Regions from separate parts of the Peribacillus sp. TH27 genome, predicted to be linked through region 2. Evidence: a T-box and tRNA genes for the amino acid it is inferred to sense, from the RefSeq annotation. Region 2 holds a T-box; the other holds one or more tRNA genes.
What was found. The T-box of region 2 lies ahead of glyQ (glycine--tRNA ligase subunit alpha). A T-box ahead of a tRNA ligase gene usually reads a tRNA of that ligase, here a tRNA-Gly.
Positions count from the first base shown of each region.

Region 1 (7,639 bases), 2.8 Mb from region 2:
CAAGTCCCGCATTGATCTTCCATCGGTTGATCCGGTATAAATGGCAAGTTTGTAATCATGTCACCTAAATATACATAAGACCCAAACTCAGGAGTAATGATCATACTATTTTTAGCACTCCAGCCTATTCCTGCACGCTCAGCAACAGCACGATCCGATAATTCACCAGTATCTACCATAGACTTTGCCATTGCTCCTGGCACTTTATCTTTAATAAAATCCTCAAGTAACTGCAATTTATTACGAAGAACCGTATGATAATCCGTTCCCCAAGAGGCCCGGCAAAAAATCCCACGTCGCTCACTTTTTGTGCTTTGCGGTGCATTCTTCAATTTAGAAGGATAGGCCAGTGCAATCGAAATAATGGATTGCGGTTTATCAAAAATCAATTCAGGCCTGACCCTTTTTTCAATATCCGGTTCTTCAAATCCTGACTGATAATCTAGTTCCTGCTGACGGATCAGCCGACTTTTCAATTCCGTGAAATTAGAGGCTGATGTAAACCCAATTTTATCAATGCCAATCTCTTTACTATATATAATCACTTCTTGCTTAAGTGAATTCATATCCATATTTTTCACCTTCGTTCATTCATTATTCCCATCGAAGCTTGTATTCATTTCAAACCATTGCTATCTATGATAAACTAATTGCAATCATTTTTGGAGGTGTAACGCTTGGAAATTAACATTTCCGCTAATCTTAGCAGTAAAATCCCTGATTTCAAAGTTGGGATCATTACATATGAAAACATCGAAGTTGGCCCCTCCCCGCAAATGGTCAAAGGAAGACTACAGTTATTTCAAGAAGCTCTTTTCTTCGATCTAGATGAAAAAGAATTAACCGATTTCCCGGGTATCAAAGAGTGGCGAAAGATTTTCAAAACGACCGGAACGAATCCGTCACGCTACCGTCCTTCCGTGGAAGCTCTATACCGTCGTGTTAAAAAACAAAATTACTTAACATCTATTCATTCCGCTATCGACCTGAATAACTTCTTCTCCCTTTTATATGAAGTGCCTATTGGCATATATGATGCTGATAAATTAACAGGAGATATCTCGATTAAAATTGGCGAGAGTACAGATGAGTATAACGGCTTGAATGGCCGCTTGAATTCAATGGAAAACATGATTACTTCTGCCGATCGTGATGGAGCATTTGGAAGCCCCTACGTTGATTCAGAACGAACAAAGGTCACGGAAGAAACGAAAAAGGCAATCCAAATCATCTATTTACAACCAAAGACTCCAATCAAAGAAGCCCATCAGCTAACAGAGTCCTTAATGAAAATGTTCCTCGAAATCCACGGTGGAGAAGGAACTTATTCCATTTTAGAAGTATAATAACAATCGAGCAGAACTAAACCCCTTTCAAAATCGGAAGGGGTCTTTTTATAGGATAGGATATCAACCTGTGAATGTTTTTTCTTCTATTACAAACACATTCCCCAGTTTTGGATTCACTTGATACGCTTCCTGACAACATATCAACTAGTTTCTTAGTCACCCAGGATCAGCCTCATCTCATACTACTTCCTTAAATTATAGGTACATACAAATCTAGACAATAAAAAAAACCTACTGTAAACAGTAGAATTCTCATTATAAAATATTTAAACGCAAAGCTTCGTTCTCCAGGTAACGAAACCCTGCGTTATGAGTATGTATTGGAGCGGGTGAAGGGAATCGAACCCTCATCATCAGCTTGGAAGGCTGAGGTTTTACCACTAAACTACACCCGCGTATTCTTGTAGAAATTTGTCGAATCGCTATCAACAAAATTAATTATATAGTTTATATTAAATAAATGCAATAGTTATTTTTAAAAAAATAATAAAAATTTAATGAATGTTACAATAGTATATTCATCACTCTATTAAAGATGTTAAAAAGTTCTCTAATAACAGAGAACTTTCCCTACATCTCCACTGTTAAGACCAGATGACTTCCATTAACGACGGGTATACCTGCTCCGCTGTTTCAAGTAACATGATTAACTTCCTGAAAGCTAGATCTGGTAAAAATTCTCCCTCAAGGGAATAAGAATAACGAATTGAAATAGTCCCTTTTTCTTCATACAACTTTGAATATCTAAAATTAGCATTATATTCATTTAACAGTGTATGTACATCCCGCCTTTTATCAGGATTCTTCAACTCGGCAACATTAAAGCAAAATAAATCCGCCACATTTTCATTTTGGTTGAAAGCAAAAACTAAAAGAACCTTCCAGCCATCCTTTAACTTTTGCTCTGCTCTAAAAAAGGTGGTGTCATCTTCTTTCAACTCATTCATATAGATTTTCTCGCGCGTTAAAAAATCTCGAAATTTTGCAACGTTTGACATGATCCATCACCTTTCTGTATGTATTTACATTTTATACTGAAAATTGGCATTTTTACAGACTTTTTGAATAAACCCTCTATTTTCAGCTAGTGCATTCATTCAGTTGAATTGAGGGAGCCAATAATAAGAACTCCCTTAAACAAAACTCTAAGGTTAGCTTGAAACTTCTCCCCTAAACTGAAGAGCTTCTTGGAGGTCCAAAATCTCGTGACGAATTTTTGAAAACCCTTCAATTTCTGGTACGGTTTTATTTGTTGAAGATTGATCTTTATCTGCAGCTATTGCCATGGTTTCAAAAACATAAAGCAATTGAGCGAGATCCTTCTCTAAAAGAACAGGACGTTCAGAGTATTTCAAGCTGGCATTTAGATAATACCCCAATTGTTCTATTGAGAATATTACGGGCCATAGAGACTCTAATCTGGCCTTGTTTTTGAATATCTCACCTAGAGACGTATTGTATACCGTTAATAGATTGACCATATTGGTTTGCATTTTGCTTCGTTCACTGCTCTCATCAAATGTAAGGGTCCTATTATTTTCAGAGAACGCCATTAATAAAAATTGACCCTGACTTCGAATCGTTTTCGCGATAAAATGACTCAGAAGACTGGACGCTGATCGACTTCCGACTAACAATGACCCAGCAAGGCCTATAATACTCCCTACAACGATATCAGTTATCCTTACTGTTGCAAAGAAACTGAAGTCGTAACTTTGAGTTGAATATTCTGCCATGATTAAAGCTGAAGGTGTAAAGAACATCGCAGCTAACCCATAATTCCGAACGATAAAAAGCTCTGTAATGAAAGTCAAACACAAGATGATTAGCACAATAATAAACTCGTTATGAACAGATGCAAGAATCAAACTTGCTAATAGGAGCCCAATGATTGTCCCGAAAGTCCTTTGAACAGCACGATGAAATGTGGCGATAATGGTAGCACCGGACATTACTGCAGCACAGGATAAGGGCACCCAATACGAACGATTAAAACCGGCTGAATAAGCGATGATAGCGGCGATAGTAAGGATTGTTCCATATCGTACAGAAGTGAGAAAGACTATGGAGTTTTTATCAAATGCCCCCAGAAATATGGTTTTTAGAGAAGGCTTTGAGATTAAGACTTCTTGATGAATTTTTTGAACCGGTTCATTCATGATGGCATCTGCATTATAGATTTTTATGAATAAATCTTCTACTTCTTTATCAACCTGCTCTGGCTGAAGAATCTTTGATTTATTTTTCGTTTTAGATCCAATAGAGTCAGCTAATGCCTGAACGGATTTCCCTAATTCAGGTGGAAGTACGATCTTATTGTTCAAAGAAATTTCAAGAACTCTCAAGAATATCGCGTTTGCATGTTCATTTAAAAGAAACAACCGCTTAAATATATCTGTACTTCTCTTGGCTGAATACCCGGCTAAAAGCGTATTTTCTGCTTGCTTCATTGCTAGTACCGTTCTGTGTCTTGCTGTATTAAACTTCTCTGTCCCTATTGAATCAAAGAATACCGCCAACTCTCTATACACTTTTTCCACTGCATTAGTTTCAGGTCCATGGGGATTGTAAAACCAGCCTAACATACAGATTATCCAAGATAATGCCCCACCTAATAAAACAAGCCCTCCACGTAACGGCGCAAGTGATTGATCAATAGGCATACCTGTAGCAAGCGCAAAACTCAAAACGAAAAATATTGCCGAAGGACCAGTGATATTTAAAGCACCAAAAATGAAAAATACACATGCCCCAATAATCCCCATCACTATAGCTGTCCCTAGCTGATATGGGGCCAAAAGGGTTCCTAAGACAACAGATAAAGAAAGGCCCCACATTACAAAGAAAATCTTTTTAGCTCTTTGCTCATACGGTTGGTTAAACACGTATAAATAAGAGAATCCACCAATTCCTGCCAGTAAACCGTACTCAAAATTCCCAAATAATAATCCTATGAATACAGGTAATGCAGCAGCAATTCCTGCACTCAATGCCTTTATCCACGGAAATGGATTCTTTTTTATTTCAAAAGCCTGTTTAAATGTCGTATGTATCGCTTCTAATTTCGGAGACTTTGAAGATACTCTTTGTTTATTTTTGCCCATTTCACTTTTCCTTTCATTAAATAATTCGCTCCCTATCTTCTCTTTTGACGCTATTCAACCGTTATCTTGATGGCTTAATCTAGAGCTTCTTTTAATATCCTTCATTAACAACAAAAGATACCTTAAAGGAAGAGGAATATACGTTAATCTTTCTCGTATCTAGGAAAAGGGAAACGGCCTTCCCCCGATTGAATATCGAAAAAAGGCCGCTTATTATATACCCTTAATTATTTACTCTTTTTTCAATACTGTTTTAAAGACTATGTCACACCAATGTTACCCTCTACTAGGTTCCCATGCTTAGAGCGTAGCGTATTTAGGTTCTGCAACTTTTACAAGTTGTTTACCCAGATTCGTTCCTTTAAATAAACCTAGAAATGCATCAGGGGTATTTTCAAACCCTTCAATAATGGTTTCTTCATACTTCAATTTTCCTTGCTGTAGCCATTCCCCTAAATCTGTCGCACCTTCTTGGAATCTTTCGGCATAATTACCAACTGTGAAACCTTTCATAAGTGCACTCGTTTTGATCATCGCCGATTGCAGACGCGGCCCTAAATCTTTTCCTTCTGCATTATAAGAGGAAATCGCTCCGCATAATGGAATACGAGCATTTGTATTTAAAAGTGTGAAAACAGCATCCGTTACCTCACCGCCAACATTATCGAAATAAACATCGACTCCGTTAGGAACAGCGTTTTTTAAATCTGTCGCAAAGCTATCTTTTTTATAATTAACAGCTCCATCGAAGCCAAGCTCTTTTGTTAAATACTCAAGTTTTTCATCTGAGCCAGCAATGCCTACTACCTTAGCACCTTTGATTTTAGCAATCTGTCCAACTACTGAACCAACAGCCCCAGCTGCTCCAGAAACCACGACTGTTTCACCTTCTTGAGGTTTTCCGATATCGAGCAAACCAAAGTAAGCTGTTAAACCAGTCATCCCGAGAATCCCTAAATGAGTTGTGACAGGGGCAACTTTAGGATCAATCACTCGGATTTCTTTTTCATTGACCACCGTATACTCTGCCCAGTCGATATTCCCAACAACAACATCTCCTTGTTTGAAGGAATTCGAATTGGATTCTACCACTTCGGCTACAACGCCTCCAGTGATGACCTTATTCAATTCAAATGGAGCTATATATGATTTAGTATCTTGCATTCTTCCACGCATGTATGGATCGACAGATAAATAAAGCGTCCGTAATAATATTTGATCTTCTTTTGGTGTGGGAACATCACTCTCCACAAAGTTAAAATCTTCTTTCGAAGGCATTCCTTTTGGTCGGTTTGCCAGGGTGATTTTTTGTTGTTTGGATTGTGTCATTTTGTGTTCCTCCTTGATTTTGAATACGTAATATCTAAAAGTAAGCGTATCACTGTTAAAGATCCTTGGTCAAAAATTATGCCCTCTTGATAATTCCATACTTTTCTATATGTAACCCTTACTAAAATATCTAAATCCTATGATATCTATTATGTCCTATCTATTTCATTCATATAAAGGTCATCTGGATTAGGGCAAACTCCTGTATATTTTATACAAAAGGCTTTGGTAAACATTAAAGTTGATTTATGATTTGTTCAACGGCTTCATCTAATATGAAGTATCACTTATTTAACAAATCATTCATGCACGGATTTTAGCTACGGCATCCCTATGTTTGCTTTTTTGGTAGATTAACTAGCAAAACAAAGTCATGTTACCAGTTATTTCGAAAAAACCACTAAATAGAATAATTAACTTAGAAGTTCATATTCAATTCATAACTTCTTTGTATACTTCCTCTTGTAAAAAGGATTAAGAAAGGATGTAAATAAATATGTCAGAAGTAAAAAAGCAAAAAGGATGGCGCCAGTTTATTCGATTAGTTCAACAAACAAAGCCTTCTAAACTAATGATAGGGATTGCTTTAGTATTAAGCTTAAGTACAACAGGTGTAGGATTATTAGTCCCGTTATTCACAAAGAATCTTATTAATGATTTTTCAATTAGCTCACTAAGCACTGAACGGATCACACTTCTCGTTCTTGCAATTATTGTTCAAGCATTGGCTAGTGGATTTTCCATCTATTTATTAAATCGGATCGGGCAATCTGTAGTAGCGGGTATTCGAGATCAACTATGGAGAAAATTACTTGTATTACCCGTGAATTATTTTGATGAACATCAATCAGGAGAAACAGTTAGTCGAATGACAAATGATACAACTGTAGTGAAAGGATTAATTTCGGAACACCTATCTAATTTCGTTACAGGAATCATTTCCATTGTAGGCTCCATGATTGTGTTATTTGTACTGGATTGGAAAATGACATTGTTGATGCTCATTGCAATCCCACTCTCTGTTTTAATATTAATGCCGCTTGGCAAAAAAATGCATCAAATATCAAAGGGGATGCAGGATGAGACAGCAAGTTTCACCTCAATTCTCCAACAGGTGCTAACCGAAATCCGTCTAGTTAAAGCATCCAATGCAGAAACATTTGAATATCAAAATGGAAATAAAGGGATTACCAAATTATTTCAATTCGGATTAAAAGAAGCAAAAATACAAGCTTTAATTGGCCCACTAATGAGTTTAGTCATGATGGCATTACTTGTCCTAATTTTAGGTTATGGGGGAATGCGTGTTTCTTCAGGAGCTCTGTCAGCTGGAGCTTTAGTTGCATTCATTATGTACCTTTTCCAAATTATCATGCCAATGGCTCAATTAGCAGGTTTCTTTACACAATTCCAAAAAGCTACGGGTGCAACAGAGCGTATAATTTCCATTTTGGATTCAGAAGAGGAAGAAGACGCGAATCAGCAAGTTCAAAATATCAATCAATCAATCACCGTGGATCATCTAAACTATAGTTATAATAATGGAGAACAGGTACTTAAAGATATAAGCTTTACCGTTGAAGCAGGTAAAGTCACTGCAATTGTCGGCCCAAGTGGCAGCGGAAAAACGACTCTTTTCTCATTATTTGAGCGTTTCTATAAACCACAGCAAGGCTCTATCTCCATAGGTGGGAAATCCATAAATGATTTCACACTCCTTTCATGGAGAAGCCAGATTGGTTATGTTTCGCAAGAAAGTCCTATTGTATCAGGTACAATTAGAGATAATATTTGTTATGGAATAGATCGGGATATAACAGATGAAGAATTAAATCAAGTAGCTAAAATGGCGTATGC
Region 1 is NZ_JAEKEV010000002.1:2,067,479-2,075,117, forward strand. Features, by position in the region: gene queG (tRNA epoxyqueuosine(34) reductase QueG) at 1-572, opposite strand, end outside; gene JFU24_RS11385 (B3/B4 domain-containing protein) at 678-1,346, shown strand; tRNA gene JFU24_RS11390 (tRNA-Gly) at 1,671-1,744, opposite strand; gene JFU24_RS11395 (YbjN domain-containing protein) at 1,934-2,347, opposite strand; gene JFU24_RS11400 (FUSC family protein) at 2,501-4,453, opposite strand; gene JFU24_RS11405 (NADP-dependent oxidoreductase) at 4,754-5,782, opposite strand; gene JFU24_RS11410 (ABC transporter ATP-binding protein) at 6,273-7,639, shown strand, end outside.
Region 1: it encodes a tRNA-Gly, which carries the amino acid that the T-box ahead of glyQ (glycine--tRNA ligase subunit alpha) is inferred to sense. The anticodon was not compared.

Region 2 (7,639 bases):
AGACGAAACGTCCGCATTTTTTCATCGAGAATCAGATGAATGAGGAAAACCCGCATGATCGACTGCAGCCGGAAACGAGTAGGGATATCATCATTGCCCATGCTGTTGATGGTGGTGAGATGTTGCGCAGTCATAAATTCCCGAAAGAGATTGTTGATATTGCGGAGCAGCATCACGGGACTACTTTATTGAAATTTTTCTATCATAAGGCGAAGAAGCAGGATGATACGACAGTTGAAGCCTGTTACCGTTACCCAGGCCCGAGAGCGAAAATGAAGGAAGTCGCTGTCATAGGTATTGCTGATAGTGTAGAGGCCGCGGTGAGATCGATGCAGCACCCTACACCTGAGAAGATTGAAGAGCTGGTAAGTTTTATTATTCAGGACAGAATTCAAGACGGTCAATTTGATGAATGTGACATTACTATGAGAGAATTAAGTATCGTGAAGCATTCCTTATGTGAATCGCTTAATGGTATCTTCCACTCCAGGATTGAATATCCGGAGCCGGATAAATTAGGACAGAAGGTGAAAGAATGATTTTAGCAATCGATTTAATGGATGAAACGAACGAAGTTACGGAAAAAGCTCAGAACCTTGTTGAAAGTATTCTGCAATTTGCGGCTAAAAAAGAAAATATTGAAGAAGATACGGAACTGTCTGTCACTTTTGTAGATAATAGAAGAATTCAGGAAATCAATAAAGAATATCGCCATAAAGATGCAGCTACCGATGTCATTTCTTTTGCACTGGAAGAGATGGGTGAAGATGAAGTAGAAATTATCGGGGCCGAAATGCCTCGTATGCTGGGTGATATTATTATTTCCATTGAGCGTACTAAGGAGCAGGCAGAAGAATACGGACATTCTTTTGACCGTGAACTTGGGTTTTTAGCTCTTCATGGTTTTCTTCATTTACTAGGCTTTGATCACATGACTGAAGAAGATGAAAAAGTGATGTTTACTAAACAAAAGGAGATCTTGGAAGAATATGGACTTTCAAGAGAAGGGTAAAAAAAAGTATCCTTTAATAAAAAGCTTCTCTTTTGCCTGTCAGGGGATTTTGGAAGCAGTTCGAACAGAACGTAATATAAAGATTCATTTCGTATTAACAGTAATCGTCGTATTCTTTGGTTGGTATTTTTCATTGAATGGGATGGAATGGCTGTTCATTTTGGCTGCCATTGCTGGTACGATTACATTAGAGCTCGTTAATTCAGCGATTGAAAGAGTTGTAGACCTGGTAACAGACCAAATCCATCCCCTTGCTAAGCAGGCAAAAGATATTGCAGCCGGAGCTGTATTCATATATGCTATATTTTCTATAATAGTTGGATTGATTATCTTTTTGCCGAAGTTTGGACTATAGGTGGTTGAAATGGTATCCAATTTGAAAGGAAGATGTGAATTGAATACGAATGAATTGATTGAGGAAGCTAAAAAAGCAAGGGAAAAGGCTTATGTACCTTATTCAAAGTTCAAAGTAGGGGCTGCTTTATTAACTGCCGATGGTAAGGTTTATCATGGGTGCAATATAGAAAATGCTGCATATAGTATGTGCAATTGCGCAGAAAGAACCGCTTTATTCAGTGCCTATGCTCATAATGATAAGAAGTTCACAAAACTAGCAGTCGTGGCAGATACTGATCGTCCTGTTTCCCCATGCGGAGCGTGCAGGCAGGTTATTTCAGAACTATGTGAACAAGATATGTTGGTTGTTTTAACCAACTTAAACGGGGATATTAAAGAACTAACAGTACAGGAATTGCTTCCAGGAGCTTTTTCACCGGAGGATTTAAATGAATAAACTATTTGACGAAACACAAGTAAAAGGTTACAAATCAGGTTTTATTTCGATTATAGGACGACCTAATGTTGGCAAGAGTACATTTTTGAACCGGGTTATTGGTCAAAAAATTGCCATTATGAGTGATAAACCGCAAACAACGAGAAACAAGGTTCAAGGTGTACTTACACAAAACGATTCACAAATGATATTCATTGATACACCGGGGATTCATAAACCGAAGCATAAGCTTGGGGACTTTATGATGAAGGTAGCAACAAATACATTGAAAGAGGTCGATTTGATTCTCTTCATGATTAATGCGACAGAAGGATACGGACGTGGTGATGAGTTTATCATTGAAAAACTACAAACCGTAAAAACACCTGTTTTCCTTGTAGTCAACAAAATTGATGCTATGCACCCTGATGATTTACTCCCAATTATTGAGAAATATCAAAAGCTTTATCCGTTCGCGGCCGTGGTTCCAATCTCAGCGCTTGAAGGCAATAATGTCGATACACTGCTTGAGCAAATCAAGGAGCATCTTCCTGAAGGTCCACAGTTTTATCCAGCTGACCAAGTAACTGATCATCCGGAGCGTTTTATTATTTCTGAATTGGTCCGCGAAAAAGTTCTGCACCTGACTAGGGAGGAGATTCCCCATTCAGTGGCTGTTGTTATCGATTCAATAAAAAAAATGGATAACAGTGATACAATTAATGTTATGGCTACGATTGTGGTAGAACGTGATTCACAAAAAGGTATTGTTATTGGTAAGCAAGGGAAAATGTTGAAAGAAGTCGGTAGCCGTGCGAGGGTTGATATCGAGAATTTATTAGGCTCGAAAGTATTCCTGGAACTATGGGTGAAGGTACAGAAGGATTGGCGTAACAAAGCGAGCCAACTTCGCGATTATGGTTTCAATGAAAGTGAGTATTAATTAGCAAAATTTACGCTTCATGAAAGTGTGGAAAAAGGTCAAGCTAATCATATGGTCGGATATTTATATTGCTAGTTAAAAATGAAAGGTGGGCTTTATATGTTGGATTTTACCTGGGAGTTATTTAGTGAAACAGGTAATGTGGACACCTATTTGCTGTTTAAGGAGATAGAAGTCGAAAGACAGGAAAGACCCTTAGTATTGAGTGATGAGCTAGCAGATATTGATTTTCCTGTTTCATAAGATAGTCTTGGCAAGCATGGGTGGTGTCTTGGTATGCTCCAAAAATGTGAAGGCATTGTCATAAGACGGACTGCATATGGAGAAAACAACAAAATTATTACTATTTATACCCGTGAGCTAGGGAAAATTGGAGTTATGGCTAGAGGAGCCAGTAAACCTAATAGCAGGCTTGCTGCCGTCACCCAACTTTTTTGCTCCGGGTATTTCCTTGTTTCTACATCAAGCGGACTCGGAAGTCTTCAACAAGGAGAAATGGTCGACTCCCTTCGTTTTATAAGGGAGGACCTTTTTGCCACTGCATATGCTTCATACATTGTTGAATTGGTTGATAAAAGCGTAGATGATAAGAAACCAAATCCATATCTGTTTGAATTACTCTCGCAAACCTTGCATTACATAAACGAAGAATATGACGCGGAGGTTTTGAAATTTATTTTCGAAATGAAGATGCTGCCCGTCAACGGGATTAACCCAGTACTAAATCAATGTGCTGTTTGTGGTGAAACAGAAGGAGAATTCTCCTTCTCGCTACGGGAAGGTGGTTTTATTTGTCACCGCTGTCTGGGAAAAGACCCATATCACTATAAAATTTCACCCGCAGCCGTTAAATTGCTGCGAATATTTTATTATTTGGATTTATCAAGGCTCGGAAACATTTCGGTTAAGCCTGAAACGAAAAAAGAACTGCAGAAAATCATTGATGCTTATTATGAAGAGTATTCAGGCCTCCATTTAAAATCAAAAAAGTTCTTAAAACAGATTGATACGATGAAAGATATGTTTTAAGATTTGACCTATTGACATTCCAGGCTTGATTGTATAAAATTCTAATCATTAAAATAAGAAGATTGCGTTGATGGAAAAGAGTATCTGTCATTCTCCATAAAAAGCGAACCCGGGATGGTGAAAGCCGGGGTATGGATTTACAGGGAAGGCGTTCCGGAGCATGTAGCTTTGAAAAGAGGCCGGTTTATTAACGGCAATTAGGGTGGAACCGCGGGTAAACTCTCGTCCCTATGCATTTCGCATAGAGACGGGAGTTTTTTGTTTGCAAAAATGCGAAAGAATAACAATGAATGGACCGGTAAAACACTTGAATTAATTGGTGAAATGCATGCGTGGCCGATAAACGATTCAAAATTACTGGTATAGGAGTTCCCGTCCCTAATTTCATAAAGAGGCGTTTTAAATAATCTGGAGGTGTACGATGAATATTCAAAATATGATTTTAACTTTACAAAAGCATTGGTCTGAACAAGGCTGCATATTAATGAATGCTTATGATGTCGAGAAGGGGGCAGGAACGATGAGCCCTTATACTTTCCTTAGAGCAATTGGACCTGAACCGTGGAGTGTTGCTTATGTGGAGCCATCCCGCCGTCCAGCAGACGGTCGTTATGGAGAGAATCCTAACCGTCTCTATCAACATCATCAATTCCAAGTAATCATGAAGCCATCACCAGACAATATCCAAGAGCTGTATTTGGATTCATTGCGCGCATTAGGTATTAACCCGCTTGAGCATGATATTCGCTTTGTAGAAGATAACTGGGAAAACCCATCATTAGGTTGTGCTGGTCTTGGCTGGGAAGTTTGGCTTGATGGAATGGAAATTACACAATTTACGTATTTCCAACAGGTAGGCGGTCTTGAGTGTAAGCCGGTTTCCGTGGAAATTACATATGGAATCGAGCGTCTTGCTTCCTACATTCAGGAAAAAGAAAATGTGTTTGATCTAGAATGGACAGAAGGATTTACAGTACGAGATATTTTTGGACAGCCGGAATACGAGCATTCAAAATATACGTTTGAAACATCCGACCTTGATATGTTATTTCAACTTTTCACAATGTATGAAAAGGAAGCACATCGCCAAATGGAAGAAGGGCTTGTACATCCTGCCTATGATTATGTTTTAAAATGTTCACATACATTTAATCTTTTGGATGCAAAAGGTGCGATTTCAGTAACGGAAAGAACGGGATATATAGCCCGCTGCCGTAACTTAGCACGTAAGGTTGCCAAAACCTTCTATGAAGAGCGGGAAAAATTAGGCTTCCCGATTCTAAAAGTGAAAGGAGAGAATACAAATGAGCAAGCGTGATTTGTTATTGGAAATTGGATTGGAAGAGATGCCGGCTCGTTTTGTGACAGCGTCTATGAAACAGTTGTCAGATAAAGTACAGAAATGGCTTAAGGAAAAAGCAATTGAATTCGGAGCGGTTGAAGCTTTTTCCACACCAAGACGTTTGGCCATATTGGTAAAAGACGTTTCAGAATCACAAAAAGATATCGAAGAAGAAGCAAAAGGACCAGCTAAAAAAATTGCTTTGGACAGTGAAGGAAACTGGTCTAAAGCAGCATTAGGGTTTGTTAGAGGCCAAGGGATGACCGCTGAGGATATTTATTTTAAAGAACTTAAGGGTATTGAATATGCCCATGTAAATAAATTCATTAAAGGACAACCGACTTCCCAGCTTTTATCTGAGTTGCAGGAAATTATCAGCGGGATGACGTTCCCGAAAAATATGCGTTGGGCCAACCAAGACCTTCGTTTTGTCCGTCCGATTAAATGGCTGATTGCATTATTCGGCAACGAAGTAGTGCCATTTTCCATAGCTGATGTTGAAACTGGCCGTGAAACAAAGGGACATCGCTTCTTAGGAGAAGCTGCAAGGATAGAGGATCCTGAACAGTACGAAGCAACGTTAAGAGACCAGTTTGTCATGGCTAATCCAGAAAAACGTCGTAGTGTTATTTTAGAACAGATTAAAAGTCTTGAGCAGGAAAAAGGCTGGATCATCCCAGTTGATGAAGATCTGCTTGAAGAAGTCAATAATTTGGTAGAGTACCCAACGGTGTTATTTGGCCATTTTGAAGAAGAATTCCTTGAACTTCCAGCTGAAGTTTTGATCACTTCAATGAAGGAGCACCAACGTTATTTCCCAGTTAAAGATCAAGGCGGCAAGTTACTTGCATTCTTTGTAACCGTTCGTAATGGAGATGACCGTCATCTAGAAAAGGTATCTAAAGGAAATGAAAAAGTGTTGCGTGCGCGTTTATCGGATGCGGCATTCTTCTTTAAAGAAGATCAGAAAAAAGAGATAGCAGATGCTTTGAAAAAACTCGACAGCATCGTTTATCATGAAGAAATAGGTACCTTAGCTGAGAAAACAGCCCGTGTAACAGCGGTGACAGGCGTTCTGGCAGATGCTTTGAATTTAAAGGCAGAAAAGGATCTGGCGCTTCGTGCTGCTGAAATTGCTAAATTTGATTTAGTAAGTCATATGGTTTATGAATTCCCCGAATTGCAAGGGTATATGGGTGAGAAGTATGCGCTCCTAAAAGGAGAAGCAAAAGAAGTAGCGGCTGCAATCAATGAACACTACATGCCAAGACATGCGGATGACAATGTGCCGCCTTCTGTTATTGGAGCAGTTGTAAGTATAGCCGAAAAAATTGATACTCTCGCATCATTCTTTGCTATTGGCGTCATTCCAACTGGCTCCCAGGATCCATACGCATTGAGAAGACAGGCAAGCGGTGTTGTTCAAATTTTAGCGGAGAAAAAATGGAATATCTCTTTAGAAGAGCTTATTACTCTAGGACTTAAAGGACTTGAATCAAAAGGTCTTCTAAAACGCGATTTAGAGGAAGTAAAAGCAGACATGTTTACCTTCTTTAAAGCGCGGGTAAAACATTTACTTCAAGAACAGCAGATTCGTTATGATTTAATTGATGCCGTTCTGATCGACGAGATTGGGTTTATACACTCTTTAGTAGAACGTGCTCATGTATTGGACGCGAAAAAAGATGAAGCAGGCTTTAAAGAAAGCCTCGAAGCATTAAGTCGTGTTATGAATATTGCTGTAAAGTGTGACCATAAAGTGACAGTTGACCCGAATGCTTTTGAAAATGAGCAGGAAAAAGCGCTTTATGAAAAATATCAAACAGTAGCATTGCGATATGCTGAAACTAAAAAAGAGAAAGAGCGTTTTGAACATCTTATCTCGCTTCAATCGGAAATAGAATCATATTTCGAGAATACAATGGTCATGGCAGATGATGAAGCAATCCGTAATAACCGCTTATCCCTAATGAAAGAAATTAGCGATTTAGTTTCAGGCTTTGCGGCAATGAATAAAATTATCCTTTCATAATTGAAAGGATTCATCGAAATCGGAGACACTTTATATAAAGGTTTCCGATTTCTTAAAATATTAAATGGTCAATAAATAGGACAAACCTGCTTTTATTAAATAATATAGTATATAATTGTTAGATGAATAACTTTTGTTACTTTTCTCTGCGAAAGCAGTGGGGTGGTGATTATAATCCAATTGAATAAGCGTCAGGAGCATATTTTACAAATTGTTAAAGAGAATGGACCGATTACAGGTGAACATATTGCCGATAGACTGAGCCTTACAAGAGCGACACTTCGTCCGGATCTTGCTATCTTAACGATGGCAGGCTTTCTTGATGCGAGGCCGCGTGTCGGGTATTTTTATACAGGCAGGTCAGGAACACAGCTTTTGACAGATAGTTTGAACCATCTTTATGTACGAGACTATCAATCGATCCCTGTGGTTGTTGATGAAGGCATTTCCGTATATGATGCAATCGTCATGATGTTTTTAGAAGATGTCGGTACCATGTTTGTTGTCGA
Region 2 is NZ_JAEKEV010000002.1:4,906,875-4,914,513, forward strand. Features, by position in the region: gene JFU24_RS25010 (HD family phosphohydrolase) at 1-539, shown strand, start outside; gene ybeY (rRNA maturation RNase YbeY) at 536-1,012, shown strand; gene JFU24_RS25020 (diacylglycerol kinase family protein) at 990-1,367, shown strand; gene JFU24_RS25025 (cytidine deaminase) at 1,377-1,805, shown strand; gene era (GTPase Era) at 1,798-2,727, shown strand; gene JFU24_RS25035 (YqzL family protein) at 2,827-2,970, shown strand; gene recO (DNA repair protein RecO) at 3,004-3,756, shown strand; T-box leader at 3,815-3,989, shown strand; gene glyQ (glycine--tRNA ligase subunit alpha) at 4,178-5,074, shown strand; gene glyS (glycine--tRNA ligase subunit beta) at 5,061-7,130, shown strand; gene JFU24_RS25055 (helix-turn-helix transcriptional regulator) at 7,293-7,639, shown strand, end outside.